DNA from 2 places in the Yoonia sp. 2307UL14-13 genome. Region 2 is predicted to be linked to the other one. Evidence: riboswitches for the same ligand, from Rfam matches in the RefSeq annotation. Region 2 holds a riboswitch; the other holds the start of a gene.
The links. Region 2 has a riboswitch for cobalamin ahead of V8J85_RS08605 (HupE/UreJ family protein). Riboswitches for the same ligand answer to the same signal wherever they lie in the genome.
Positions count from the first base shown of each region.

Region 1: it holds a riboswitch for cobalamin, as region 2 does, so the genes downstream of both, V8J85_RS18255 (DUF1636 domain-containing protein) here and V8J85_RS08605 (HupE/UreJ family protein) in region 2, are expected to answer to the same signal.

Region 1 is NZ_JBBIFZ010000009.1:136,396-150,804, reverse strand. It holds gene V8J85_RS18270 (hypothetical protein) at 1-85, shown strand, start outside; gene V8J85_RS18265 (hypothetical protein) at 140-379, shown strand; gene V8J85_RS18260 (hypothetical protein) at 444-641, shown strand; cobalamin riboswitch at 1,016-1,233, shown strand; gene V8J85_RS18255 (DUF1636 domain-containing protein) at 1,353-1,748, shown strand; gene V8J85_RS18250 (ABC transporter ATP-binding protein) at 1,745-2,545, shown strand; gene V8J85_RS18245 (ABC transporter substrate-binding protein) at 2,542-3,477, shown strand; gene V8J85_RS18240 (FecCD family ABC transporter permease) at 3,530-4,537, shown strand; gene V8J85_RS18235 (energy transducer TonB family protein) at 4,935-5,816, opposite strand; gene V8J85_RS18230 (ExbD/TolR family protein) at 5,819-6,217, opposite strand; gene V8J85_RS18225 (ExbD/TolR family protein) at 6,217-6,588, opposite strand; gene V8J85_RS18220 (MotA/TolQ/ExbB proton channel family protein) at 6,578-7,171, opposite strand; gene V8J85_RS18215 (hypothetical protein) at 7,168-7,551, opposite strand; gene V8J85_RS18210 (bleomycin resistance protein) at 7,548-7,943, opposite strand; gene V8J85_RS18205 (heme ABC transporter ATP-binding protein) at 7,940-8,755, opposite strand; gene V8J85_RS18200 (FecCD family ABC transporter permease) at 8,758-9,837, opposite strand; gene V8J85_RS18195 (heme/hemin ABC transporter substrate-binding protein) at 9,841-10,701, opposite strand; gene V8J85_RS18190 (hemin-degrading factor) at 10,701-11,747, opposite strand; gene V8J85_RS18185 (TonB-dependent receptor domain-containing protein) at 11,805-13,871, opposite strand.
Region 2 is NZ_JBBIFZ010000002.1:229,914-244,322, forward strand. It holds gene V8J85_RS08555 (hypothetical protein) at 1-256, shown strand, start outside; gene V8J85_RS08560 (glutathione S-transferase family protein) at 352-1,377, shown strand; gene V8J85_RS08565 (response regulator) at 1,283-1,684, opposite strand; gene V8J85_RS08570 (DUF1636 domain-containing protein) at 1,884-2,255, shown strand; gene V8J85_RS08575 (threonine-phosphate decarboxylase) at 2,252-3,247, shown strand; gene cbiB (adenosylcobinamide-phosphate synthase CbiB) at 3,244-4,137, shown strand; gene V8J85_RS08585 (hypothetical protein) at 4,303-5,268, opposite strand; gene V8J85_RS08590 (lytic murein transglycosylase) at 5,774-6,937, shown strand; gene V8J85_RS08595 (hypothetical protein) at 6,984-7,385, opposite strand; gene smc (chromosome segregation protein SMC) at 7,533-10,988, opposite strand; cobalamin riboswitch at 11,224-11,440, shown strand; gene V8J85_RS08605 (HupE/UreJ family protein) at 11,551-12,192, shown strand; gene cobW (cobalamin biosynthesis protein CobW) at 12,271-13,329, shown strand; gene V8J85_RS08615 (GNAT family N-acetyltransferase) at 13,326-13,778, shown strand; gene V8J85_RS08620 (hypothetical protein) at 13,781-13,969, opposite strand; gene cobN (cobaltochelatase subunit CobN) at 14,038-14,409, shown strand, end outside.

The sequences.
Region 1 (14,409 bases), on a different contig from region 2:
GTCTGAATTGCGGAGCAGAGCGCTTGGCGATCTGGCCAATTATGTCGAGTTGATTTCTGACTATGAAGTGCTTGCGGAAATCTAGAGACCCTGTGACGTTGAACTGATTTCCTCGGGCAAGGGATGCGGGCACCGCTGTATGGAGCAGAACAAGTCGATGACACCGATCAACGCAGACCATGGATCGATCCTGCCAGAGGGTGCTTCCGCCTTGATCGTGGATGAGGCCGGTGGGCTGAGCTTTTATATGCCAACCGACGATCCCGATAGCGATATGGCCCCAATGGCGCAGTTTCCAGCAGCCGTACTCATCAAGAGCAAAGACTCGAGCTGGGTGGACGAAATGATTGCTTCGTTCGAAGAGATCAATTGGAACTAGGACAAGCCCTATCTCAGATCTTTGGTATGAGATAAGAAAATAAAGACATATTTCGGAGGCATTCATGACATCAGACACTGACGAGTTTGCTCTGGCCAACGATGCTGATGCGCAGTTGGAGCTTATAAAGCGCAGCTATGCTTCCGGTGATGCCATGCAGATTGACAGAGCAATCGCAGAGGTGACCTGGGCGCGTCGTATGAAAAAACAAGGCATTGATGATTTCCTTGAAGAGGCCGACACCGCTGAAAGGGCGGGCTAGTGGGTCTATCCATCAGGGGCTGTTCCCTCAGCCACGGGAAATAGATCGGATCTGAATGCCAATCTCGCAGGAACGCACTGATCAGATCAAAGCCCAGCTCCGTGATCGCCTCGAGAACGGCAACGTAAACGAATGGGAGCGCTCTTTTTTCTCCGACATGCTGGAACGTTTCGAAAGCTACGGAACCTAGCTTAAGAGACATTCGTCGCAGTGACCGGTGCCGCACTGCAGCTTCACCAGACCGGCCATTCGCCGCGAGCGCAAAGTCTTACCACGGTCGAATATGCAGTTGGCGGACAAAGCGGGCTTTGCCATCGATAGCTCAAGTGGCAGCATCGCGATCCATTCCAGACATTGACCATCTGCATATTTTACGATTTTTTGACGCTGATGGTTCTCGGACGCCCCAAGTGCTGATGAGATGAAAAGGGAACACGGTGCGGCGTAGCCTTGTAGGCACCAAATCCGTGACTGCCCCCGCAACTGTGAGCGGAGAGCGACCCCGATGTTAACCACTGGACCCAGCGTCCGGGAAGGTTCGGGGAAGCCGTGACCCGCAAGTCAGGAGACCTGCCATCACCGGCATGTGTTGCATGTCGGCGTTTCAACACGATGCAGGCGGGGTGCCTGGTCAGGAGCATATGATGGCAAAGCGGTCTTTCCGCCCACAAAATGGTTCTTCCTTCGCCCGTCTGAGAGGCGGAGGGCCTGATGAATCATCGCATTACAATTTGTACATCCTGTCGGCACAAAGGGACTGAGTGTCGCCCCGGCTATGAACTGATCGAACGTCTTCGGCAGGCCATTGCCGAAGCTGGAGATGCCGTTCCGGAGGCGTTCGAGATATCCGGGGTCGCCTGCATGGCGGGCTGCGATCACCCGTGTACGGTTGCCTATCACGGCACGAAGAAGGCGACGTATCTCTTCGGCGATATCGACCCCGATACCGACATCAACGACCTTGTGACCTTCGCCAAGCAATATGCCTATCTGCATGATGGCTGGTGTTCGTCTGTGGATCGCCCAGGAAGGCTGCGGAAGTCCACACTGGCCCGCGTGCCCGCCGCGATCATGGCCATCGAAGAAGACGAGGTTCGGGCCTCGTGAGCGCTGCCACCCTTTCTGTGAAGGACCTTTCATGGTCACCAGGACGCGGCGCTGGTCCGCTGCTGCGGTCAACAAGTTTTGCGTTGGAGGCGGGGCGTGTACTCGGCATCGTTGGGCCAAATGGTGCCGGGAAAACGACGCTGCTGCGGTTGCTCTACCGGTTTCACCGCCCGACGACTGGCACAGTGTGCGTGGACGGAGAGGACATCTGGACGCTATCGGCACGGTCTGTTGCGCAACGCATCGCCGCTGTATTGCAGGAGCAGCCCAGCGACTTTGCCCTGACCGTGGGCGAGATCGTGGCCTTGGGTCGCACACCGCACAGGCGAGGGTTCGGTGCAAACACTGGCTCCCGTGACAAAGACATTATCAATGATGCATTGGACCGCCTGGACCTGCGTGGTCTGGCTGACCGCCATCTGGGCACCCTATCAGGCGGGGAACGTCAGCGGGTGATGGTTGCGCGGGCCTTGGCGCAAGAACCGCGCCTTCTCATCCTTGATGAGCCGACCAACCATCTCGACATTCGTCATCAGTTGGAGGTGCTGGACCTGATCCGCAACTTGCCACTGACCATCGTGACATCGCTGCATGACCTGAACCTCGCGGCAGGCGTATGTGACGATGTTCTGCTGATCCAACTCGGCCAAACTGTCGGCTTCGGTCCTCCAGAACAAGTGCTGTCAGAGGCCGCCGTCTCTGATGCTTTCCAAGTCGTCGCGCAGCGGGAACAGCTTTCCCGCAGCAATACTGATCACCTGACATTCCATCTTCAGAACAAAGGACCACACACATGAAGACGCTCTTCTTGGCATCGACCACACTGATTATTGCTGCCGGTGCCGCCGCTGCCGAAACGACCGTGCAAAGCTGCGACCGTACTGTCACTTTCGATGCGCCACCCGAACGGGCGATATCGAACGATGTGAACCTGACCGAGATGATGCTGGTGCTTGGCCTTGCTGATCGGATGGTCGGCTATACGGGTATCTCTGGATGGAAAACTCTTGATGAAGAAATGCGGTCTGGCGTTGAGGAACTGCCCGAACTGTCCGCGCAATATCCATCAAAGGAAGTGTTGGTCGGAGCCGATGCCGACTTCTTCTTTGCAGGGTGGAACTACGGCATGAAGGTGGGCGGTGAGGTCACACCAGAGACCTTGGCACCCTTCGGCATTGAGGTCTACGAACTGACCGAATCCTGCACCCACATTATGGAGACCGAAAAGGCCAGCATTGATATGATGTATGCTGACCTGATGAACCTTGGCGCTATCTTCGATGTTGAAGACAAGGCCGCCGAACTCGTGGATGGCTACCGTGCGGACCTCGCCGCTTTCACAGATGGATTGGAAACCGGTGAACCCCTGCGCGTGTTCGTCTATGACAGTGGTGAAGACACGCCCTTCACCGCTGGCCGCTACGCCATGCCGACCGCGTTGATTGAGGCAGTAGGTGGCGTCAACATCATGGACGATTTCGAGAAAAGCTGGGCGACCGTGACGTGGGAAGAGGTTGTCGAGCGCAACCCACAGGTCATCATGATCGTGAACTATGGCGAAGTGACCGCCGAACAGAAGCGCGAGTTCATGATGTCAAACCCGGCCTTCGCTGATCTGGACGCGGTTAAGAATGATCGCTTTGTGACCTTGGAATATGTCGAAGCCACACCTGGGCCGCGTAACATCCAGGCGATCAAGACCTTGGCCGAAGCTTTCTGGGTCGAATGATCTGATGAGTGAGATCACAAACCGCGTACAGGTTTCCCGCAGATTTGGCGGTATGTTCGCCTTTCTTGTCGGTGGGGTAATCCTGCTTGTGATCTCGCTCTCCCTCGCCATTTCAGTCGGAGCAGTCCCAGTTCCGTTGGGCACAGTGTGGGGCGTCATCCTCAACAAACTTTCACCGGGGATCATCGAAGAAACATGGTCGCGTAGCCGGGAGGCCATTGTCTGGGAAATCCGGTTCCCACGGGCATTGCTGGCCATGATGGTCGGGGCTGGTCTGGCGATGGTGGGGGCCAGCCTTCAGGCTGTGACACGCAACCCGCTGGCCGACCCGCATCTCCTGGGCATCTCCTCTGGCGGTGCGTTCGGGGCGATCCTGGCACTCTTGCATACTGGGCTGTTCATTGGCCTGCTGACCGTCCCGTTGCTGGCCTTTGTTGGCGCACTTGGCGCAACATTCATTGTCCTCGGTGTGTCACGGTTTGCAGATGCGACAAGCGCCGATCGTCTGGTCTTGGCCGGGGTGGCCGTATCATTCATCATCATGGCCTGCGCGAATGTCCTGATCTTTCTCGCCGACCCCAAGGCCACCCATATCGTTGTCTTCTGGATGCTTGGCGGTCTCGGCCTGGCGCAATGGAGCCAACTGATCTACCCACTATTTATCCTTGCCTTATGTGCAGGATGGCTGATGTGGAAAGCCCAAGACCTGAATGCCATGACAGTTGGGGACGAAACCGCATCAACACTTGGCATCCCGGTCTCCCGGTTCCGAATGTCAGTCTTTGTCGTCGGTGCACTGATCACCGGTGTCATGGTCGCGTTTTCCGGCATCATCGGCTTTGTCGGTCTCATGGTGCCCCATGTGGTGCGTATGGTGGTGGGCGGCGACTACGCCCGTGTGCTGCCCGGCTCAGCCCTGATCGGGGCTGTGTTCCTCCTTTGGGCGGACATTACCGCTCGCACAGTCATGGCCCCGGAAGACATGCCGATTGGCATCGTGACAGGACTGGCTGGCGGGGTGTTCTTCGTTTGGCTTCTGGGACGTAAACGTGGCAGCTGACAAAGAACCGAAAGCCTTGTTGGACGGATTAAACCAGACTTTTCTGGCGACCTCTCACATCAGAAATTGTGATTGAGAGCTTGGTTTGGCCCGGCGTTGTACAGGTGACCAAATGACCACTCTGGACTGCGAACGGCAGCTTCTTTGAGCGGGATAAGCTTCTTCTTACCAAAGACACACCACCCTTCCGCCGTAACACAACTGGGCTGGTTAGATCGGCCTTTTGGTGATGACAAGGACAGGGCTGTATTGACCTTCGCGTATTCAGAATAGGCGTGGTTTCTTCGTTGAACTCATCGTTGAGCATTCTTCTCAAGAAGCTGACGCTCCAATGTCGCAATCATCAGTTGGCAGCATCTAAGGTGTCAGTTGCCGGTCAATCTGGCCATCGGCTATCTCATCTTGAGACAAGTTGAACTGCGAAGGCAACCGACAGGCCTTGGCCAGTCGGTGTTGGATCAAAGGGCGCTGCGCGGCGGATCGCATCGAGTGCGATAGCGTCGGCTGTTGCATTACCCGAACTTTGGGCGATGGTCGCGGCTGCTAACCCACCGTTCGCCGAAATCTGCATGTTCACAACGACATTGCCCACAGAGCCCCTCGACCGCATTCGCTCGGCTACGCGGATGACGCGAGCTGCGACCCGAGACTTGTAGTCATTGATTGCGCCCTGACCAACGACCCGCGACGTCGTTTGTCGGGTCGCTGAGGATTGCGCTGTCGATCTGGTCTGATTGCCGGATTGTTGGCCGCTGGCTGCGCTAGCCTCAGCATTGCCCCGCCGCACCTGAGCCTCTTCGGTGGCGCGTTCGGCATTCTCCGCTGGCAATGGTCGTGCGGTCGGTCGTTGGCTAGTCGCAACGGCAAGCGCGTCCCGCGCTTCTGTTGGCCTGTTGGTATCCGTTGATGCGCGCGGGCTGATTGTTTGAAGTGCCACTGTATTTGCGACTTTAGGTGATCTGATCTGTTGCGTATTCTCAATTGTTTCTGCGTTCGCAGCGCTGATAGGTTTTATTGTTGCAGTAACATGCGGTCTTACGATCTCCCGCGGTTGCGGCTGAACCGGTTGGGCGGTCGTCGCGATGGGTGATATCTCACCATCGGGTGTCGCGCTTTCTAATGTGCCGGCGACGAGGTCTGCAAAGCTGGTGCCAAGCGCGACTTCACCTGCAACGTCGCCGCCAGCGACGACCATTTCATCATCTGACCACATACCGGCGATGACAGTGTGAACGCCAATGGATGCCAGAACGGCCAGAGCGAAGATCACCCGCCCCATGGCTAAAGCGCCTGTTCCGTTACGATAAACACGCTCTGCGCGCCTGCGCCCCGCAATTCCTGTGCGACTGAAATAACAAGCTCTGCAGGCGCCCGTCGGTCAGGCAGGATGCGCGCGTTGATATCGCCATCACGTTCCGCTTGCAAAATCGCTAGAACTGCATCGGCTGATAACGGCTGGCCACGAAATGTGATGTCGCCAGCGGCATCAATCACGATCGCATCTGGCGGAGGGACAAAGGCCGGGTCATCTGTGTTAATGAGTTGGATATCCGGGTCAAGCGGGCGCGCCATTTGCGCGGTGACGAGAAAGAAAATTAACATCAGAAAGACGATGTTAATCAGTGGAAGCGTTGGCTCCCCTTTCTCTCGGGTCGCTCTTATTGCCGATGGGGAGTACATTAATTGAGCACCACAATTTGCGCATCCGGGATCGCGCGCAACGCATGCAAAGTCTCGGCCAGTGATTGCGCCGATGCCTCTGATGTGGCCGTGACTAATATGCGGGGTGGGCTGTCTGATCGCTCCGATATCTGATCCGCCAGATCAGCGGAAGCGACGTTAGTGCCATTGAGGCTTGGGCCATTTACCGTGATGCGCACGAATAGAGGCGCGGTGTCGCTCGACGCTGCATTGGCGCCGGTCCCCCCAAGCGTGATCGGGATCTCGCCAAACCGCGAAAACGTTGAGGTCAGCATAAAGAATAATAAGAGCAGGAAGATAACATCGATCAGCGATGTCATCGGCAGGCGCGCGCGTGGTCTAACCTGCATGTTGCAAGGCCTGCCTGGCTGCGGATGGCGTTGGATTGCTGCCGCCCAACCGCGCCTCTAACGCGACATTCGCAGCAAGCCGATGTCGCATGAGGCTCGCATCGAACCACGCCAGTAGAACCGAGGCCGGGATGGCCACGCAAAGGCCCACGGCTGTTGTCATCAACGCAACCCAAATGCCCCCGGCCAACAGCGACGGATCGGCAGTGCTGCCGGCCGCCTGCAACTGCTGGAACGCCTCGATCATGCCCAAGATGGTGCCGAACAGCCCTAAAAGCGGGGCAAGTTGCGCCGTGAGATCAAGCACGCGCAGACCGCGTGCGACCTCACCAAATGCCGCATCAAGCCGGGCCGTCGCATCGGCACGGACGGTTTCCGTTTGGCCCGAGACAACGCGTAAGCTGTCCAAAATCTCAGCGACAAAGCCTTGCTCCGCGCCCCGCCCGACACCCACCATGAGGAAAACGATGGCTTTCCAGATGGCCACGGCCAAAGCCAAGATCGATAGTCCGACCAGAACCGCCACAACGGGCCCACCAAGTTCCAGCAGCTGCGCGAAACGCTCTTGCGCAAGTTTAATCATCCCAGCACCTCCACACTGTCGACGCGGGAAACGACCGATAATGGTTCACCGCATCCGACGCCTTCACAACTGTCGACCCCGTTGAACAGGATACGCCCCACCTCGGTGCAAGGTTGACCCGCAATATCGAACTGCCGCACGCGCAGATTGCCAGCGGGCAGATCAATGAAGTCAAACAGCGTCAGCATCATGACCGCGCCAGAGGTATCAAAGAGTGCCGTTTCCAGGACCAACCCATCGACGCCCGACGCGGATTGCGCCGTAAAGACAAAGCGACAGGCGTCATCTTGGGGTTGCAGACTGTTCAACTCGATGGTGACCCCATCTGCCAAGGCAAATCCTGGCAATAGGCAGGCGATGGCAAGCAAGAGCTTTCTCATGTGGCGTCTCCAGGATGGTTAGGCAGGAAAGATTGCGGCGGCGCTCCTTCGCTGTCCGACCGGCCGAATTTCATCAAACACCCATGCGGATCGCTGATATAAAACTCGTACATCCCCCATGGGCGATGATAGATCGGTGAAAGCGCCTTGATCCCAGCTGCGGTCCATTCCGCATGCAAGGCGTCGATGCCGCCGCCGCGGATATAGCAGCAGCTTTCCGTCTCGCGCCCGTCATCGTGATCAGGCGGGCAGAAATGCAGTTCGATCCCTGGCCTGCGCAGGATCAGGTAATCGCCAAAGCGCTCGGGCGTGAAACCAAGCGTGCCGTAAAAGGCCGTTGTCTCATCCAAATTCCGCGATCGCATGATCGGTATGGCTTCAACGTTAGTCATATCGCTGCTCCGTGATGGGTGAGTTGCGCGGCATGGGGCAAAAGCCACGGCGTCCCGTTTGCCGGCGCCGTATTGACCGCCAGCGCGCAGCCATAGGCGGTGCTGAGCGTTGCATCGGTCAGCACCTCGCGCGGTGAGCCGGATGCAAGGCAGCGACCTTGCGACAAAAGCGTGACGCGCTGGGCAAACATGGCCGTCAGGTTCAGATCGTGCATCACGGCGACAACACCGCCACCAGCCTGCGCGTAGTCGGCGGCGATCTGCATCACCATCAACTGGTGCCCGATATCGAGGGACGACACGGGTTCGTCTAGAAACAACCAACGGGGCTTGCCATCCAGGACCGGTAACCAAATCTGAACGAGGACACGGGCAAGCTGCACCCGCTGCTTCTCACCACCAGACAGCTCCGCATAGAACCGCCCCTCAAAGCCACCTAAGCCAACGCGGTCCAAGGCCTTGAATGGAAGATCACCGGCATGGGTTGGGTCCTCGGTCGCGACCCCGGCGGTTTGGCCCAGCCGGACGACCTCGAGCACGGTAAAGGGAAAGGCAAGCTGGGTGGATTGCGCGAGCACGGCGCGCTGCTTGGCGAGCACATCAGCGCTTGTTTCCCTGATATCCTGGCCATTGACCGACACAGCGCCGTCATACGCTATCTCCCCGGTCATCGCCCGCAAAAGCGTGGTTTTGCCCGACCCGTTCGGCCCTATGATCGCTGAGAATGCGCCAGCCGCGGCCTCGAAATCGACCGCGTCCAGGATCTGCGTTGTGCCGAAATGGACGCTGATATCTTTTGCAACCAACACCATAGTCAAAGGTCCACCAATGATCGATTGCGCATCAAAATCCACAGGAAGAACGGGCCGCCGATCACGGCTGTGATGATACCGATTGGCATTTCGGCGGGCGCGATAACACTGCGTGAAATGGCATCGGCAAACAGCAACATCACACCACCCAGCAAGGCCGAATTGATCAAAAGGCCGTTGTGATCCGGCCCCTGGACAAGGCGCAGAAGATGGGGCACGACGATGCCGACAAAGCCGATCCCACCGGTGACGGCGACTGCGGCGCCGACACTGCAGGCGACTGTCAGGATCGCGACCCGCTTCATCAATTGTACGCGGATGCCTAAATGACCCGCTGCGGCTTCGCCCAAGGCAAGGGCGTTGAGGCTGCGCGCGAGAAATGGCGCGGCGACAAGGCAGATGATGATCAAAGGTGCTGCCGACCAGAACTTTTGCCAATTGGCTCCGGCAACCGATCCTAACCCCCAAAAGGTCAGGTCGCGCAGTTCATCATCCGTCGCGTAGTAGACCAAGATGCCAGTAAGCGCGCCGGTCAACGCCGCAAGGGCGATACCCGCCAGCAGCATCGTCGCGACCGATGTCCGACCGTTTCGTGTGGCAACGCTGTAAAGCAACAAGGTCGTGATCCAACCGCCAAAGAAGGCGGCCAGTGGGACCATGTAGTATCCCACAATCGCCTGAAACCACAAAGGTGCGGAGCCGCCTAGAACGATAGCCAGAACGGCGCCGAACCCCGCGCCTGCGCTGACGCCGACAAGCCCCGGATCGGCAAGTGGGTTGCGGAAAAGGCCCTGCATGATCGCCCCTGACACGGCCAAGGCCGCGCCGACCAGCAACCCGGTAAACACACGCGGCAGGCGGATATCCCAGACAATCGTTTGATCGCGCAAAGAGACGCCATCGCGTCCCAGCATCGCACCAATCACATCCGTATCAGACGCCGCACCCCAGCCAAGACTGAGGAGAGCGGTGAGCAGTAAAAATACCGCCAGGAAAAGCGTTAGCAGACGCGCCAAAACCCGACGGTCGCCGCCACGTTTTGGCGCGTGTGATCGCGCGGAGAGCACTGAAGTCACTGCCACGCCCTACTCTCCGTTCGCCACGGTTTCCAATTGCGCGAGAAGTTCGCCAGCCAATTGCGGTGTGCGCGGCCCGAAGCCCAACGCGGCCCCGGGGATTGTGATAAACGCCTCGTTTTCCCCCGCAGGCGTTGATGACACAGCGGGTAGCGCAAGCACTTCCTCGGCCCGCCCACCATGGTCACCGCGCCCATCCATCATGATGATCACATCCGGCGCAGCCGTGATAATGGCCTCATCATTGACCAGCTTGTAGCCCTCAAAGGCGTCGGCCATCACGTTCACGCCACCAGCCAAGGTGATGATCCCGTCAGCGCCGGTTCCACTACCCGACGCATTTAGACGGCCACCGTCAATAGACAGTGCAAAGAGAACGCGAATGGGGGTGTCGCTGGCATCCCTTTTTTGTTCAAGGTCGGCGAAATCCGCCCGAAGTTGCGAGATCAAAGCGTCGGCTTTGTCTTCAACGCCCAAGGCCTCGCCCACGGTCCCGACCGATGCGATCACAGCATCAGGCGTAAAGCCATCTTCCACAAACACGATAGGGACAGCCGCCCCCCGCAGTTGGTCCAAAGCCTCTACCGGGCCCGAGGTTGACCGGGCGATGATCAGGTCAGGACCGACCGACAAAACACCCTCTGCCGAGAGGCGTCGCATGTAACCGACATCGGGCAAATCACTGACTTCATCGGGGAACACTGATGTCGTGTCGCGGGCGATGATGCGGTCCTCTTCGCCCAACGCATAGATGATTTCCGTGATTGGCCCGCCGACAGAGACGATGGCATCTGCTGACGGATATCGCTCGGCAAGGCTCATGACAGGCAGGCTGACCAAGATCGCAGCGAATGACGTGATACGGATCATCAGACTGTCTCCAACGTCTTCGTGGGTAAGGCGTCAACGATGGCCTCCCAGGCCTTGAGGTCATCATCTTCTCCGGCGCGCTGACCAAAGACCTGCGCGATCAGCATGCCCGCCGCATCGAACATCTCAATCGAAAGCGCGGCACCACGCTTGGTCGGTTTGGTGACGGCATAGACCTCAGCGACGTGGTCACCACGCAGGTGCAGATCAAACCGCTCATCCAGCACGTTCAGCCAAGGCCCCATTGGCTTGATGTTGATCAGCGGCCCCCAATGGATCTGGATCATCCCGCGATTGCCCACGAAAAGGATGACCTCTTGCCCGGCATCCGCGACCGCGTTCAGCAGTTGAGACGGTGCATCAGTCGACAACGGCCTGACCCAATCCGTGCCTGCGACGGTGCGGTACGCCCCCAACCGATTTATGCCCAGCTTTGACGTCAGCCGCATGAACTGATGCGTGTCAGTCATCTTGACCCATTCAGTCAAAAGCGCATCGCGCTTGGCTGGCTTCTCAATCGCCGCCTCGGTCGGTGTCCGCGCGGCCACGTCAAGCGTGTCGCTGCCTTCAACGGCAAGACTGTCAACGACCGACGCCCAGGCGTCGTGACTCGAGGTCTCCCGTAAAAACACTTTGTGAACAGCGTCCCCAGCTGCATCAAAGACCTGTAATGTCCGACGCCGCCCTTTGTCGGTCTCTTGATCAATCGCGAAACCATAGGTCCAGTGTTTGGGGAAGATACGCAGGTCAATCTCTTTCCCCAGCACCATCGCGGCATGGGCACCGCTGTGATATTCACCATAAGTCCCCACCCGCTCGTGAACGGCGCTTTCATTGCGGGTCAGCGCCATGACCTCGCCAAGCTGACTGATGGCGGGCATCAACTGATCTGGATTTGGCGAAATAGCCCGAACACCATCACCAAGATGAGCGGCGACAAGCTGCGCCTCGCTGATCCCTAGCCGGTCAGCAAAGTCCCGATCACGGGACTTTGGGTCTTCCTTGCGCGCCGCGCGGATCGCGTCTGCTGTCTGCTTTTGCGCCATGTCTTAACTCCCGTTTGCATGTGATGGCGAAGGGCCATCGTTCTTACGTCGCCTCAGTCAGAATGTGCGGGCGACCGACAAAGTGATGTTGCGGCCCTCGCCATTGCGAGAAGAGCCATATTGCCGGTAGCTTTCGTCAAAGATGTTATCGATGGATGCGCGGAACTCTGTCGCAGCAAGCGGACCGCGCGTCGGCGTGTATCCGATGCCCAGATCATAAAGCGTATAGGCATCCGATGGGGCCGTAGGACCGTCTACAGCCTCTGTTCGGTCATTTTCAAAGCTATGATCGATGGTGAAGAAAACGTTCAGCTCATCATCCAGAAAGCGCCGGCCAACCGTCAGTTCGATGTTGTCAGCGGTGCTTTCTTCGAAGAAATCATCGACATCTGTGCCGTCGGACAGTTCTTTAACATCGCCCCGGTTCGCAGCGGCTGCCAAATCCAGATAGAACTGCGGATGGACATAAGACGCCTCAATCTCGACGCCCTGCAGCTCAATCTCTGACTGAAAGCGGCCCATACCTGCCGAATAAGTCCGGCCATTACTGATCATCGTCTGATAAACCGTCAGCTTGGCCGCAAAGCTGTCGTCGCGGGCAAAAACATCAAACCCGTCATAAGAAACACCGACCTCAACCGTATCCGCCTGTTCGATTGTGTTCAGCGCAACCTCGTTATTGGCATCGTCAAGAACCGGAAGGTTTTCATTGCGCGCAACGGTTCCAAAGACCGCAAATGTCTCGGTGATGTCGTACATCGCGCTGATGCCGCCGGTCCAGCTTGTGTCCTCAACCTCGGTTCCGTTCGGAACAAGCGGAGAGCCGAAGGCGGTCGTTGGCGGGTTATTCTCGAATGTCAAACGTTGTGCTTCGAAGCGCAGCGCAGGGGCAACTGTCAGCCTCTCTCCGATCTGCATCTCGTTTTGGAGGAAGAGTGCAACGAAATCATCGGTGCCCCCGGGCGCGCTACCGTCATTGGTACCTGCATCGACGACAGAGCTACGCTCGCGGCGACCGACCTCAAGTCCGGTCAAAAGTTCGTGGCCAACAGCGCCCGTGTCAAAGCGGGATGTGTTTTCAAGCAAGAGCGACGTTGTCTCGGTCAGGTGGTCCGCTTGCAAAAGACCAGACGTTGAAGTGGGGTCGATCGGATCAATCGCGACCTCTTCCCGCTTGAATTGCAGGCGAGCAGTCAGGTCGATCAGAGCATTATCAACCGGATCAAATGCATATTCCAGATATGCCGTCGTATCCTCAATATCCCGATCGACACGCCCGAACGCACTGTCGATGTCCGGATCGAAGACATTGTAGTTAACGTCCCGCTCAGGGATCTGGTTTTGCTGATAGGCCAGGGTGAAACGGCTCGCGCTGCCTATCTGATAGGACAGCTTGGCCAACGCTGACGCTTGTTCGAATTCCGTCCCAAAGATGTCGTCGCCATCCCCGTCTTCGCGGTTTTCAGACTTGCGCCCACCCAAAAACAGCAGGGCCTCAAAGTCTTCTGTGGGCGCAAAGGACAGGATCGACGTCGCAAGCGGCGACTCGCCATTCACCTCGTATCCCAGCTTTTGCCGGAACGAGAACGTGTCGCCGTCTTCCAGAAAGTCGCTGGCATCCTTCGTTGTCAGTTCGATCGTGCCACCCACAGCGGAACTCGAATAACGGAACCCGCCTGACGGGCCACGGGTCACCTCGACCTCTTTGAACAGCTCAGGTTCCAGGGCGAGGATAGATCCATTGCGGTAAATCTCTTCCGACCCGCTGCGCACACCATCCACAACAATCGAGACCGTGCCGTCGCTCGAATACAGCCCCGCTTGGCTGCCCAAACCGCGGATCGACACACCGCCACCCTGCGGCGTGTTGCCGTTCAACAAGGTCACATTTGGAACGGTATCTAAAAGCTGCCCGGTCGTTGTGGCCTGCCGCGCATCCAGTTCTTCCTGATCGATGACGGTCTCCGGCGCCGCAGTATCCGTCGCGACACCGCGTAAACTGTCACCAATGATGGCCGTCCCGATCAGCTCTCCTTCTGGAGCGATCAAGTCCTGCGCGGCTGCACCGTATGGGCTCGCGACAGAAAGCACGGCAAATGCCGTAACCTTAATACTATTTTCCATTATTCCCTTCCAGCAACTGCCTCGTGGCAGTTTTCTCTGCAGACTTGGCTATCTTTATGAGTGCTTGGCTGGCGTGAACGCGGGCTCTGACCGATTGTATCTCTTACCTTACTTTTTTTGTCAAGATATTGAGCTTGGAGTCAGAGAGGTGTGAGAAGGCTTAGAGATTTGGCTAAAGCCAATCTCATTTTGGTTCATTGTCATTGCTAGGACACAAGCCCACATTCCGACCACAAAAGGACAAGTGCATCAAATGTTTGGTTGTGGGTGAACGGATGAAATCGCAACATGATCTTAAAACACATCTGCGAGCGTTAGCGTGTCGCTGCAAAGGACCCGGATATGGTAAGAGCCCATTGGTGGACATAGTAGGTGGATTGTTCGCTAAGAACCCGATCCAATAGAATGCCTTAGATATCTCCAGTCATCGGCGGGTCAATACTTCCACGGATGAGCAACAGGATCTCTGGGAAGATAGTGCTCAATCCTAGCACCGATATCGACAATTGAGTTAGGTATTGGGTAGCCAATTAAAGAG
Region 2 (14,409 bases):
GACCGACGCGACCCGCGACCCCGATCAGCAACCCCTCACCACGCATCTAGGCGACAAGGCACAAGACATCGACCTGTTCGACGCCGTGCAACTTGCCCACGTGATCCGGGTCTGCCAGCAATCGGCAAGCCTCAGCGCCGCGGGCCGCACCCTTTTCGCCGCCTCCCGCGCGGCCAAAACCAGCCGGAACGATGCGGACAGACTTCGGAAATACCTCGACAAATTCGGGCTCGACTGGGCCGCCTGCCAGCCCTGATGTGCACCCACGCACCAACCCTGCGCCCTCATCGGCCTTTGTTCGGAACCGCTCACCGGCTAGCTCTGTTATCAAATAGATAACGGAGAAATCTCATGGGCCAGCTTGTTGACGGCGTCTGGCATGACGTCTGGTACGATACGAAATCCACCGGCGGCGCGTTCAAACGCTCAACCGCCAAGTTCCGCAACTGGATCACTGCCGACGGATCGGCCGGGCCATCCGGCGAAGGCGGGTTCAAAGCGGAAACCGGCCGCTATCACCTCTACGTCTCCTACGCCTGCCCATGGGCACACCGCACGCTGGTGTTCCGCAAACTGAAAAGGCTGGAAGAGCACATCACCATCTCCGCCGTCCACCCCGACATGCTGTCCGACGGCTGGACGTTCGAGACCGATGACAAAGGTGCCACCGGCGACACACTCTATGACCTGCCCTTCGCACGCGATATCTATCTGAAAGCCGACCCCAACATCTCTGGCCGCGTCACCGTCCCGATCCTCTGGGACAAGCAACGCGAGACCATCGTGTCGAATGAATCCTCCGAAATCATCCGCATGTTCAACACAGCTTTCAACGACATCACCGGCAACAATGACGATTACTGGCCAGAAGAACTGCGCGACGACATCGCGCCGGTGAATGACAGGATCTACGACACGCTCAACAACGGCGTCTACAAATCCGGCTTCGCCACATCACAAGAGGCCTATGACAAGGCCGTCCACCCGCTTTTCGACACGCTCGACTGGCTGGAAGAACGGCTAAGCCAGAACCGCTACCTGATGGGTGACAGGATCACCGAAGCCGATTGGCGGCTGTGGACGACGCTCATCCGGTTCGACATGGTCTATCACCAGCACTTCAAGTGTAACCGCAAGCGGATCATGGACTACCCGAACCTGATGGGATTCACACGCGAACTATTCCAATGGGACGGCGTCGCCGAGACGGTCAATTTCGACCACATCGTGCGGCACTATCATTACAGTCACGAAAGCATTAATCCAAACCGGATCATCCCCATCAATCCGCAGATTGACTGGTCTGCGCCGCACGGTCGTGATGGGCTTGATCCCCGTAATGCTGAACGATCGCCGCAAGGTCACGTGGCGGCGTAGCGCTTTCGATGAACGCCCGCGCATTGGCGCTGTGATTGAAAATCGACCCATCCGAAAAGAACGTGGTATCCGTGACGAAAACCACATTCGCGTCCGGCTGGCGGAACTGGGCGAAATCCGCCACCGCCAGCGGGCTACCTTCTGTCAGAACCAGATCGAGGACGATGACGTCGAACACCGCCTCATCGATCAGCGACACCGCATCGTCACCCGTCGTGACAAGTTGCACCCGCGCATCCAGACGCTCCAGATGCCGCTTCCACAATTCACCAAGGTTAGTGTTGCTCTGTACAATCAGAACGCGCATGACCACTCCGTAACCTACTAGCGTTAATTCAACATGAATGACTCGTTAACGCGACTTGTTATGCCCACAACTCCGCCCAAATCCTTAATGAAGGGTTAATGGGGGGCCAAACCTGTACCAAAAGACAGTTAACATCACGAAACCTTGTGATTCCGGCGAAAGTCCGCTTGATATGCACGACAAAAAAACAGGCAAAAACATGACAACATGGATCACCATCTGTGACACTTGCAAACGCGATGGCTGGGAAGACGGCGACATGGCCCGGACCGACGGGGAAAACCTCGCCACCCTGATCGAGGCCGCCGCGACCGGGCTGAGCGACGTCAGGACACGCCGGGTGTCGTGCCTCATGGGCTGCAGCGGGTCGTGCAATGTGGCTGTCCAGGCAGCGGGCAAACTCAGCTATACGCTCGGCAGGTTCGACCCCACGCCCGAGGCCGCGTCGGGTATCGTCGCCTATGCCATGGCGCATGCAGGCAGCGAGACGGGACAGGTTCCCTACCGCACATGGCCCGAGGCGATCAAAGGCCACTTTGTCACCCGCCACCCACCTTTGCCGGACGAATGAACGCGCCCCGCGATCATGGCGGCAACCTCGACGCCGCCATCGCCCGGTACGGCGGGCAAAGGGCAGATTGGCTGGACCTGTCGACAGGCATCAACCCCGTGCCCTACCCGGTCGGCGACCTTCCAGCCGATAGCTGGACACGGCTCCCCGATCAGGCCGCGACCGACCGGTTGATCAGGGCAGCCCGGCAATTCTGGTCCGTTCCCGAAGAGGTTAAGATTATCGCAGCCCCCGGTGCCTCCGCGCTGATTGCCCGGATGCCCGACCTGACGGACACCGCAGACGTCCACATCCCCGGACCGACCTACAACGAACACGCCGCGGCCTTCTCAAAAGCGGGACGCCTCGTCAACGATCCCGACTGGCCCAGCGACAACACACATGTCTATGTGCACCCCAACAATCCCGACGGTCGGTTATGGGGGCCAGAGGTGATGGGTGGCCGTCAACTCACCATCATCGACGAAAGTTTTTGCGACACGATCCCTGATCAAAGCCACATCGCCCTGTCCGAGGACAGCAAGATTGTCATCCTCAAGAGTTTCGGCAAATTCTGGGGCCTTGCCGGGCTGCGTCTTGGCTTTGCCATTGGCTCGCGCGGAACGCTATATCCCACACGGATGACCAACCCCAAACCCTACACCGTGGAACCCGACCGCAACCTTGTTGACCTGCTTGGGCCGTGGCCCGTCTCGGGCGTGGCCTTGGAAATCGGCGCGCGCGCGCTGGAAGATACGGCATGGGCGAACGCCACACGCGCGCGGCTTGCGCATGATGCGGCCCGGATGGACGCGCTTTTCACCGCAAAAGGGGCGAACGTCGTCGGTGGAACGACGCTCTTCCGCCTTTATAAGGTCGATGACGCAGCCGCGTGGCAAACCAGACTTGCGAAATACCATATCTGGTCACGGATTTTTCCATACTCGAAAACCTGGCTGCGGCTCGGCCTGCCCGCACCGGATCGTTGGGATCAACTGGAAACCGCCCTGTGACACTCATCCTCGGCATGCTGCTTGATGCGATGATGGGCGAACCACGCTGGCTCTGGTCTCGCATCCCACACCCCGCGGTCCTGATGGGGCAGCTGATCGGCTGGTGTGACCAGACGTTCAACCGCGGCAATAGGCAGCTCAACGGCACGCTGGTCATCCTCGGCCTCTGTCTCGGCGCCGGGCTCCTCGGCTGGCTCCTCCAACAATTCCCCGGCACAATCATCGACATCCTGATCCTCGCCGTCCTGCTTGCGCAAAAATCGCTGGTCCAGCACGTGCAGGCCGTCGGCGACGCCCTCCGCCTGTCGCTTGGCGACGGCAAACGCGCCGTCGCCATGATCGTCGGACGGGACACGCGCGACATGGACAAGGCCGCCGTCGCCCGCAGCGCCATCGAAAGCGCCGCCGAAAACCTCTCCGACGGCGTCATCGCCCCCGCCTTTTGGTTCGCCGTGGCCGGGCTGCCGGGGCTCTTGATCTACAAGATCACGAACACGGCCGACAGCATGATCGGCTACCGGACCGAACGGCACGAAGATTTCGGCTGGGCCAGCGCCCGGCTCGACGACCTGCTGAACCTCGTCCCCGCCCGACTGACAGCAGCACTGATCTGGGCGGTCACAACCCGACCCCACCCCCGCAAGATCCTACGCGAAGCCCCCCTCCACCGCAGCCCCAACGCCGGCTGGCCCGAGGCCGCCATGGCGCATGGACTAGGCATCGCGCTCAGCGGACCAAGAAGTTATGAGGGGGAGGTGAAGGACTACCCCTTCGTGAATGCAGAGGGAGAGCACACCCTCGGACCGGATCACATCGATGAAACGGTTGAGGTTCTGTGGAAGGCGTGGGGGGCGGGGCTCGTGCTGTCCGTGATCATTTTGACGGTCTAAGAAAAACGACGGAGTTAGGCGGCGGTCGGCTGGTTAGAGTCCATCTTATTTGCTTTCTGCAGTGCAGCGAATGACTGTCGCGCCCGACAGCACGCTCATCGGCTCTGCGGCTTCTATATGGAGCATCTGACCGAAACGAGACCGCGATGTCTCACCATAAATATGTTAAGGATCAACCGCCAACATGCATATTTCATCTTGGTAGCCCGTTTCTGATCGAAACAAAAAATCATATGTACCAGCGACCCGCGCTAAGACATCAGTCGTTCGACGTTCCCGGTCATGATTAAGGTCTATGTCTCTCGAGAAAATTGCACCTTTGCCTACGTATCTGAGCCCAGCTGATGCTTCTAGTGGCCATCGCAGGGTTACTGTTTGGCCGGCCTGCGCCCGCGCGGGTTCGCCATTTTCAAATAAGCAAGTCGGGGCATCCGGCCCCACCAATGGGTCATCGAGAGCAGCGATTTGAATGGGGCACGATGCCATCGCTGCCCAACGTTTTTCTCGCCTAGGAGTATTCCTCTGATTTCCAAGAAAATCTCTGTCTTCAAAAAAAACAAATTGCGCTATCCCAACCGATTTTGTTTGGATAAAAAAAGAACTTCCCTCAAGGATCGAGCCATCCGCTATCTGGGGGTCGTTTACAAAGAAATTACCAATTTGCCGAATCGAATCAAATACGTTTATTTGTACGGGTGCCATTGGTTGAGGGCGCCTTAGCTCTGGACAAACGCCGAACATCAGACCTTCAACTCCATCTCGGTCAAAATTGTGGACTTCAGGCGTTACAACACAGGCGTAAATCTCTGCACGATTTTCATCAAAAAATCGCAATTCAGCAGAGCCATTTTTGATGCCATCCTTTGGAAAGACAATGATGCTGTTGCCAAACGTGTACAATGGGTCGGCGTAAATGGTGTCGTCGGATGTCTCAACAGTGTGAACACCAGTCGGCACTGACACTAATCCAAAATAGCCCGTGAAGAGCTCCCCGTTCGGTCCAATATTTGTAGTACACGGTGAGGGTGCCTGTATCCCCGCCTCGTCTGTTTGCGAAACAGCGCCGATTGGGAAAGTCAATACAGTCAGGACACCAAAGGCTTTCAGAAATTTAACGGACTTCCAGATCATTTCGCCGATTTCCAATTCCAGTAGGGCTAATTCTGTCGTGAGTATTATGCGAACGGTATTCTAAAGCAGTTTGATTGCGAACGGTTCTTAGAAGCTACAGTGTTGTTTCACGGGTTCGTAGCCGAACATCTACAATCCAAGGTAATGCATAGCGGTGTTCGGAGGCAAATTGGTTTCAAAAACCGAACATTGATGAGGTTGCGGCGAACAGCGCTTTGTCAGCAAACCACACCGTCCACAATCCTCAAAACATCCCCCCCAACCCCATTAACCATTCCCCGCCGCACGGCCCATTAACCCACCCAAAGCTGCACAAACGTGCGCACACTGTGTGTACGCCTGCTGCACGCAATGCACACGGGCCCAAACCCCTTATCCGCAAGCGATTAACCACGATCAGCGGCCCCCCGCCCCGCCGGACGCGCATCACACCGCCCGCCCCGTTAACCACTTGCCCTCTCCACACCCCCTGCTACCCTCCGCCCGCAACCAATCGGAGCCCCAAATGCGCCTCGCCCTCGCCCTGACCCTTCTCACCACAGCCGCCCACGCCCAAACTTGCGGCGGCCCGGTGGACAGCTTCGTCGCCGGGATCAAGGCCGAGGCGACGGCCCAAGGTATCCCGGCCCAAACGGTTGATCAATTCTTCTCGGGCGCGCAAATCGACCAAAAGGTCATCCAGGCCGACCGCGCCCAAGGCGTTTTCCAGAAGGATTTCATCAGCTTCTCCCGCGCCCTGATAAGCCAGAACCGGATCGATAACGGGCGCATCTACGGCAACCGCTACGACGCGACCTTCGACACGATTCAACAACGCTTCGGCATCCCGCGCGGCGTCCTCCTCGCCTTTTGGGCGTTCGAGACGGATTACGGCCAGGTCCAGGGCAGCTTCAATACGCGCAACGCCCTTCTGACACTGGCTCACGATTGCCGCAGGCCCGACCTGTTCCGCCCGCAACTCATTGCCGCCATTGAACTTTACCGGCGCGGCGGCATGGACCCTGCGACGACGACAGGCGCATGGGCGGGCGAGATTGGGCAACTCCAGAAACTCCCGCGCGAGATCGTCCAGCAAGGTCTCGACGGCGACGGTGACGGCGTGGTCAACCTCAAAACCTCCGCCCCCGACGCGCTGATGACCGGAGCGAATGTGCTCTCGTCGCTCGGCTGGCGACCCAATGAACCATGGCTGCAAGAGGTCACGCTTCCCGACAACCTCGACTGGTCCCAAACCGGTCTGAACCACAAAGCCAGCGTCGGCGATTGGGCCGTCCGCGGGGTGACTGCACGGCAGGGATCGCTCGGCCCCGCCGACCTGCAGGCATCGGTCCTTCTTCCCATGGGGCGGAACGGCCCCGCTTTCCTCGCCTATCCGAATTTCGAGGTCTATTTCGACTGGAACAAGAGCTTCGTCTACGTGACAACAGCGGCCTATTTCGCCACCCGGCTGGAAGGGGCGCAAATCTACAACGCCGGCAATCCCAGCGCCCCGCTTACTGGTCAGCAAATGCAGCAGCTCCAACAAAAGCTGACCACCCGCGGCCATGACGTCGGCGGGATCGACGGCATCCTTGGCGCCAAGACGCGCGAAGCGGTGCAAGCCGAACAAGCCAGACTTGGCCTTCCCGCCGATGCCTGGCCGACACTTGATTTGCTCAACCAACTCTGACGGGAAGGCGGTTGGGGCGTCTTGCCAAAGGCAAGAGCGGCTCCCGTCAGAACGGAATCTCCGCGCTTTGCTCTGTTCGCGCGCGACATACAACCGCCCGCACCATCATGAACCGGCCGCGCATCCCGGGGTCGTTTGGAAAGCGCCAGATGCCGTCGATCCGGGTCAGCGTCGCATTCAACCGACCTTCATAAATCGGATCGTCGCCCTGATCGAAACCGTCATACGTTTTGCGAAAGGACACGTCGCTGCCCATACGGCTGCCGAATAACCGCGCGGCCAGATGCACGCCCATATCATCACGAAATGTATTGGGCTCGGTCATATCCCCGGACAGGTGACCATGCTCTTCGGCGACTTGCGCCTCGAACGACACGGGCCGCGCGCCGATATCATAGTCATAACGGCCCATCCAGGCACCGGTCAGCGATGTATACTCTTCACCCATGACGACTCGTTGCGTTGCTCTACGGGTTACAGGTTAACACAAGCACCTTGCGCAAAGGTCCGATGAAAATCATATGGAATTCATATAACATTCCGATCGACGATTTTCGCCATTTCCGGGATTGGTAAACGCCCCGCGCGGTGGCGGTCATGCGACCATCTGTTCGGCCTTTTTCAGATCGACCGAAACAAGTTGCGACACGCCCTGTTCACCCATGGTGACCCCGAACAACCGATCCATCCGGCTCATCGTGACCGCATGGTGCGTGATGATCAGGAACCGCGTTTCGGTGCGTCGTGTCATCTCGTCCAGAAGGTCGCAGAAGCGGTTCACGTTGGCATCGTCCAGCGGCGCATCGACCTCGTCCAGCACACAGATCGGGGCCGGATTGGCCAGGAAAACAGCAAAGATCAGGGCGAGCGCCGTGAGCGTCTGTTCCCCACCGGAGAGCAGCGACAACGTGCTGAGCTTCTTGCCCGGCGGCTGACACATGATCTCCAACCCAGCCTCCAACGGGTCATCGGATTCCACGAGCACCAGCTTCGCCTCACCGCCACCAAAGAGGTGGGTAAACAGCATGCCGAAGTTCTCATTCACCTGCTCAAAGGCCGTCAGTAACCGTTCGCGCCCTTCCTTGTTCAGGCTAGCAATCCCGCTGCGCAGCGCTGCAATCGCGGCCTCAAGGTCAGCCTTTTCGGACACAAGCGCGTCATGCTCAACCTGCACTTCCTTCGCGTCTTCTTCTGCCCGCAGGTTCACCGCCCCCAGTGAATCCCGCTGTCTTTTCAACGCATTGACCTGGCCCTCAACCGCCTCGGCATCCGGCATCTTATCGACATCAACACCCAACGACTCGAGCAGCTTGTCCGGCGTGACCTCCTGCGCCTCCAAAATCCGCTCGGCGGCATAGGCAACGGTTTCCTTCGCCGCATCCGATCGGGCCTCGGACCGCGCGCGCGCTTCGCGTGCTTCTGAGGCCAAACGCTCAGCATCGCGTTCTTCATGGCCCGCATCGCGCAAGGCATTCTCAGCCGCGGCTAATTTGTCCGCCGACCCCTGGCGCCGCGCCTCGGCCTCATCGATCGCATCAGCCAGTTCCGCGCGCTTGGCTGCAATCAGTTCCGGCGCCGCCGTCGCCTCGGCCAGTTCCGCCTCGGACGCGGCCTTGCGCTCGGCGAGCTCCGCCGTCCGCTTGTTCGCTGTCTCCAACCGGTGCTTCCAACCGGAAATCTCTTTGATTATCTCCTGGGACCGCTTCAACCGCTGCTCGCCCTCGCGGCGCACCTCATCATGCGCCGAGCGGCGCGACATCATGGTGATGCGCGCGGCCTCGACGGTCATCTTCACGTCCTCGACGCCCGCCCGCGCTGTATCCAGATCACCCAGATCGCGCGCGGCCTTTTCAGCCTCTGTTAAGGCTTTGCGGGCATTCATGGCCTCCTCTTCGTGGCGAGTCACGGCAAGGCCAAGACTTTCGAGTTTCCCTTTGGCAAGGTTCAGATCAGCCTCCGCCCGGCTCGCCGCACGGTTCGCATCGGTGACGGCGCGGTCGGCGTCGCGACGGGCCGCCCGTGCCGCGTGGTCGGCTTCCGTCTGCTCTTTCAGCAGCGCTGTCAGCGCATCATGCGCCTGCGCCGCCCCAACGGCTGTCGCATTCGCCTCTTCCAAATCCCGCTTGAGCTCGGTCAGGCGGTTCAACTGTTGCAACCGTAAAGCCGCCGCCGACGGCGCATCCTCGGCCCCGGCCCGGAACCCATCCCAGCGCCACAGATCACCATCAACCGACACAAGCCGCTGCCCCGGCTTCAAATCCGCCTGTAAATGTGGCCCATCCGCCTGATCGACAAGACCCACTTGCCCCATACGGCGCGCCAGAACCTCCGGCACGGTGACGTAATTCGTCAGGGCTGCCACACCATCCGGCAGGGTCTGCGGCGCGGCATATCCAGGCAGCAAAGCCCAGCCGGACTTCGCGTCGCCATCCACCGCAGGCGCCCGCAAATCATCAGCCAAAGCTGCACCCAACGCCTTCTCATAGCCACCCTGAACGCGCAGCAAATCAAGGACTTGGCCACCCTCAGCCGTATCCCGCTCTACCAGTTTCGCGAGTGCTGCGACCTCAGCGCGCAGGGCATTCGCCTCACCCTCAGCCTCGGACCGCAAACCACGTGCCTCACTCTCCCGGCCCTGCGTCTCACTCCGCGCGACTTCCGCTTCGGTCAGCGCAATCTCAGCCGCTTCAGCTGCGGCAACGGCGGCTTTTTCCGCCTCACCCGCCGCCGCAAAGTCAGTCGAAGACTTCTCCTGCGCTGCCTGCGCTTCGGCCATAGCCGCTTTGGCCCGCGCCGCCTCACCTTCGCTTTTCTCCAGCGTCGTGCGGCTATCGTCCAGCAACCTTTGAGCGGACTGATGCCGCGCCGCCAACCGCGCCACATCCTCGGTCAACTGCGCCAGATCAGCCTCGCGTTCCTGCAAAACACCTGCCGCTTCCCGCGCTCCGGCCTGCGCCTCCTCCAACCTCTTCTCGTGGCCTTCGCCGACCTTGGCGATCTCTCGCGCTTCCCATTCCAGCCGCTCGATCGTCTCGCCCGCATCCTTGTTCAGGCCGCTTTCACGCTCCATATCACGGCCCAACTGATCGATCCGCGATCGCAGCGTTTCGATCATCTCAAGCGCGCGTTCTTCCTGATCCTTCAGCGTATCGCGCTGTACCTGCAGACGTTGCAGGACAGCCGCCGCGATTGCCTCTTCCTCGCGCAAGGGCGGCAACGCCTCTTCCGCAACCTGACGTCCTTTCGTCGCCTCACGCGCTGCTTTCTCGGCTTGCGCCGCGGCGGTCGTGCGTTCACGCAACTGCTCGGACGCCGCCAGCAACGCCTCATCCGCCTCTTTCCAGCGGCGGAACAACAGCATCCCTTCGGCCTTGCGCAGCTTCTCTCCGATCTCGCGATAGCGCGCGGCCTGCTTCGCCTGTCGGGCCAGTTGACCCAACTGATTGGCCAACTGCTCGATCACGTCATCGACACGGATCAGGTTCGTCTCGGCCCCTTTCAGCTTCAGCTCCGCCTCATGACGGCGCTGGTAGAGGCCCGAAATTCCCGCTGCCTCTTCCAGAATACGGCGTCGCGCCTTGGGTTTGGCATTGATCAATTCCGCGATCTGGCCCTGCCGCACCAAAGCAGGCGAATGGGCACCGGTCGACGCATCTGCGAACAACATCTGCACGTCGCGCGCGCGGACGTCCTTCACGCCAACCTTATAGGCCGAACCGGCATCACGGGTGATCCGGCGAATGATCTCCAGGTTGTCATTTTCATTAAAGGCCGCGGGCGCCAGCCGCTCGCCATTGTCGATGATCAGTGACACTTCGGCAAAATTCCGGGCAGGCCGCGTCGCGGCCCCGGCAAAGATCACGTCTTCCATGCTGCCGCCGCGCATCGCTTTGTGGCGGTTCTCGCCCATCACCCAGCGCAGAGCCTCCAGCAGATTGGATTTGCCGCAGCCATTTGGGCCCACCACCCCGGTCAAACCATCGGCGATGATCAGATCGGTCGGATCGACGAAACTCTTGAAGCCATTGAGTCGTAGCTTGCTAAACCGCACGGCAATGTCCTGCTCTTGATTCCCTCAAGTTGACAAATTCTGTCCCCGCACCGCCCCCCGAGTCAACGCAGGCAAGCTAGATAGGGTCAAATCAGGCGATTTATCCACAAGATATTGCGCTTCACCTTATCATTTCGCCATAATACTCCCGCCGGAGGCTCCCTATTTCGCCGCCCGCGCCGGTTCCGACCCTGCGAAAGTCGCATTGCACCTTGACGCCGCAGCATGCAAAGGCGCACAACATTTCACGTATGGTTCCCCGACGATGCCAAGCATCAGGGGATCAAATGGGAATGTGGACGGGTCGATCCAAATCAGAGGCCCCAAGCCACAGCCGCCCCCGCGACTGTATGCGGTGAGCGTTTGCGACAATGCCACTGGGAACCCCCTGGGAAGGCCGCAACACGCACAGACCCGCCAGCCAGGAGACCAGCCATACACCGGCGTCGGGAAGGCACCGGATAACAACAACGGACGGGGTGTTCCGTGGGGGTTCTGGCCGGGGTGAACACCGCGACCACTCCATGAAATTCCCCCTTTACTGCGATCCAAAGGGGACGACATGAAACGTATCTTGACCGCCGCGGGCCTCAGCCTCGCCGCCTCACCTGCCTTGGCCCACCATCCGCTGAACGGTATGCCGATGGAGACATTCGCGCATGGTGTCCTGTCCGGTGTTGGGCATCCCGTGCTGGGCTTTGACCACTTCTTTTTCGTCGTGGCCATGGGCATCGCGGCCCTTTTCACCGGGCGCAAGCTGATTACGCCTGCCGCTTACATCGCTGCAATGCTGGTCGGCTGTGGCCTGATGTATGCAGGTATCGCAATGCCGCTAGCGGAAACAGTCATCGTCCTGTCGCTGATCGTTCTAGGCGGTATTGTCCTCTCTGGCAAAGCACTTGGCACGACGACCGCCGTCGCCCTTTTCGCGATCTTCGGTCTGTTCCACGGCTCTGCCTTCGGCGGATCCATAGCGGAACAAGAAGGTGGGGTCGGTGGCGCCGTTCTGATCGGTTATCTGCTTGGCTTGGGGGTGATCCAATACCTGATCGCCATCGCCGCCGGCTGGGTTGTCCAAAAGCTGGGCGCGTCCGAGGCTTCTGCGATAAACGCCCGCCTCGGTGGGGCGATGGTCGCAGGTGTCGGTATCTTCCTCGCCCTGGAAATCGTCGAAGGGCCGCTGGTGGCGATGATCGCGGCCTAAAGCGCCAAACAAAACATGCCGCATGGCGGTCCCGCAGGGACCGTCATTCCGTTTGGTCACATCCCATAGGACAGGTTCATGCCCGCTAAAATCCCTGCTACCGTCGTCACCGGCTTTCTCGGCGCCGGAAAGACAACCCTTATCCGCCATATGCTGCAGAACGCCGAAGGCAAAAAGATCGCGCTGATCATCAATGAATTCGGCGATCTGGGGGTCGACGGCGACATCCTCAAAGGCTGTGGTAACGAGACCTGCAGCGAGGATGACATCGTCGAGCTCTCGAACGGCTGCATCTGCTGCACCGTCGCAGATGATTTCATCCCAACCATGGAACAGCTTTTATCCCGCGACGACAAACCCGATCATATCGTCATCGAAACCTCTGGCCTCGCCTTGCCGCAACCCTTGGTGCGCGCGTTCAACTGGCCCGGCATCTCGACCAAGGTGACCGTCGACGGGGTCGTGACCGTTGTGGATGGCCGCGCCGTCCACGACGGCCGGTTCGCGCACAACGTCGCCGCGGTCGACGCGCAGCGCGCGCAGGACGAAAACCTCGATCATGAAACGCCGCTGTCGGAACTGTTCGAAGATCAGGTCGCCTGCGCCGACATGATCGTCGTCAACAAAACCGACCTTCTGAACGAAGAAGAGGCTGGCGCACTGACCATGCGCCTCAAATCGGAATCCCGCGACGGTGTGCAGGTCGTCAAGACCGCCATGGGCGCTTTGCCCGTGGACGTGCTGCTGGGTCAGGGCATGGGGGCGGAAAACGACCTCGCCAACCGTCATGAAATCCACCATCACCATCATCATGATGACGATGACCATCACGATCATGAACACGAACACGGCCATGACGAATTCGAGAGCTTCATGGTGACCCGTGGCGAAATCGCCGACGCCGATGCTTTCGCCGTACAGGTCGCCGATACGATCCGCGCGCACGATATCCTGCGGCTGAAAGGCTTCGTCGCGGTCGCCGGCAAACCGATGCGCTTGACGCTGCAAGCCGTTGGCCCGCGGGTCGACACTTATTTCGACCAGCCCTTCGGCGACGCCCCGCGCGAAACGAGGCTGGTCGTGATCGGCGAAGCGGGCCTTGATCAGTCGGCGATCGCCGCCGCCTTGACGCGATGATGATCATCGTCGAGCGCAACGACCCCCGCCACCCCGGCGCCATGGCCTTGCTGGAACAAAGCCATGCGCTGATGCAATCGCTGTTCCCGCCTGAAGAGAACTTCTTTCTCGATTTCGACGCCCTCGCTGCCCATGACATCCATTTCTTCACCGCGCGCGAAGGCGACACCATCGTGGGCACTGGCGCGCTGAAAAACTGCCATGATTATGGCGAGATCAAATCCATGTTTGTCGCCGACGAGGCGCGCGGCAAAGGCGTCGGCGATGCGCTTTTGCGTCAGATCGAAGATCAGGCCCGCGAGGAAAAGCTGGACCGGATAAAGCTGGAAACAGGTGACGCGCTCGTAGCCGCGCTCAAACTCTATGCACGCAACGGCTACACCACTTGCGATGCGTTCGGACCCTATGCCACGGCAACGCGGTCAATCTTCATGGAAAAGGCGCTTTGATGTCAGTCGGGACGCTTGTCCAGATCACGCAAGGTCCGACCTTTCGCTTCATCCTCGTCCATATGTTCGGCAGGATCGGCGGGCCTGTCCATCGGATGCGCGCCCGTCTGGCGTGCCTTTCGCTGCTGCCGCTTCAATTCCTCGGCAGTCGGCCGCAAATCATCCACCTTTTCGGTTTTGTCGTCCGGCATTGCGAAACCCTCGCGCTTCGTTCTCTTCAACCATCAGGTAGGCCCCGCGGCCAGGGCGGCCAGTCCTGATGCACCTTCTGGCCGCAATCCCCGGCGCGATCAACGACGGCACAGAGCCTGTTGACCTTGGCCAGACCCCCGCCGATGTGGTCATCATATCCGCCGCCGACACAGAACTCGCGGCTCTCTCCGACGCGCGCGCCGAGATGGCCGACCCGCCAACCCTGCGCCTTGCCAATCTGATGCACCTGACCCACCCCATGTCGGTCGATCTGCACCTCGACGATTGCGCGACCAAATCGCGGCTGGTCATCGCGCGTATCCTCGGTGGCGCTGGTTATTGGAAATACGGGTTGACCCAATATGCCGCCCGCCTGCGCGAGGCAGGCGTGCCCTTCGCAGCCCTTCCGGGTGATGACAAACCCGACCCTGAGCTGCGC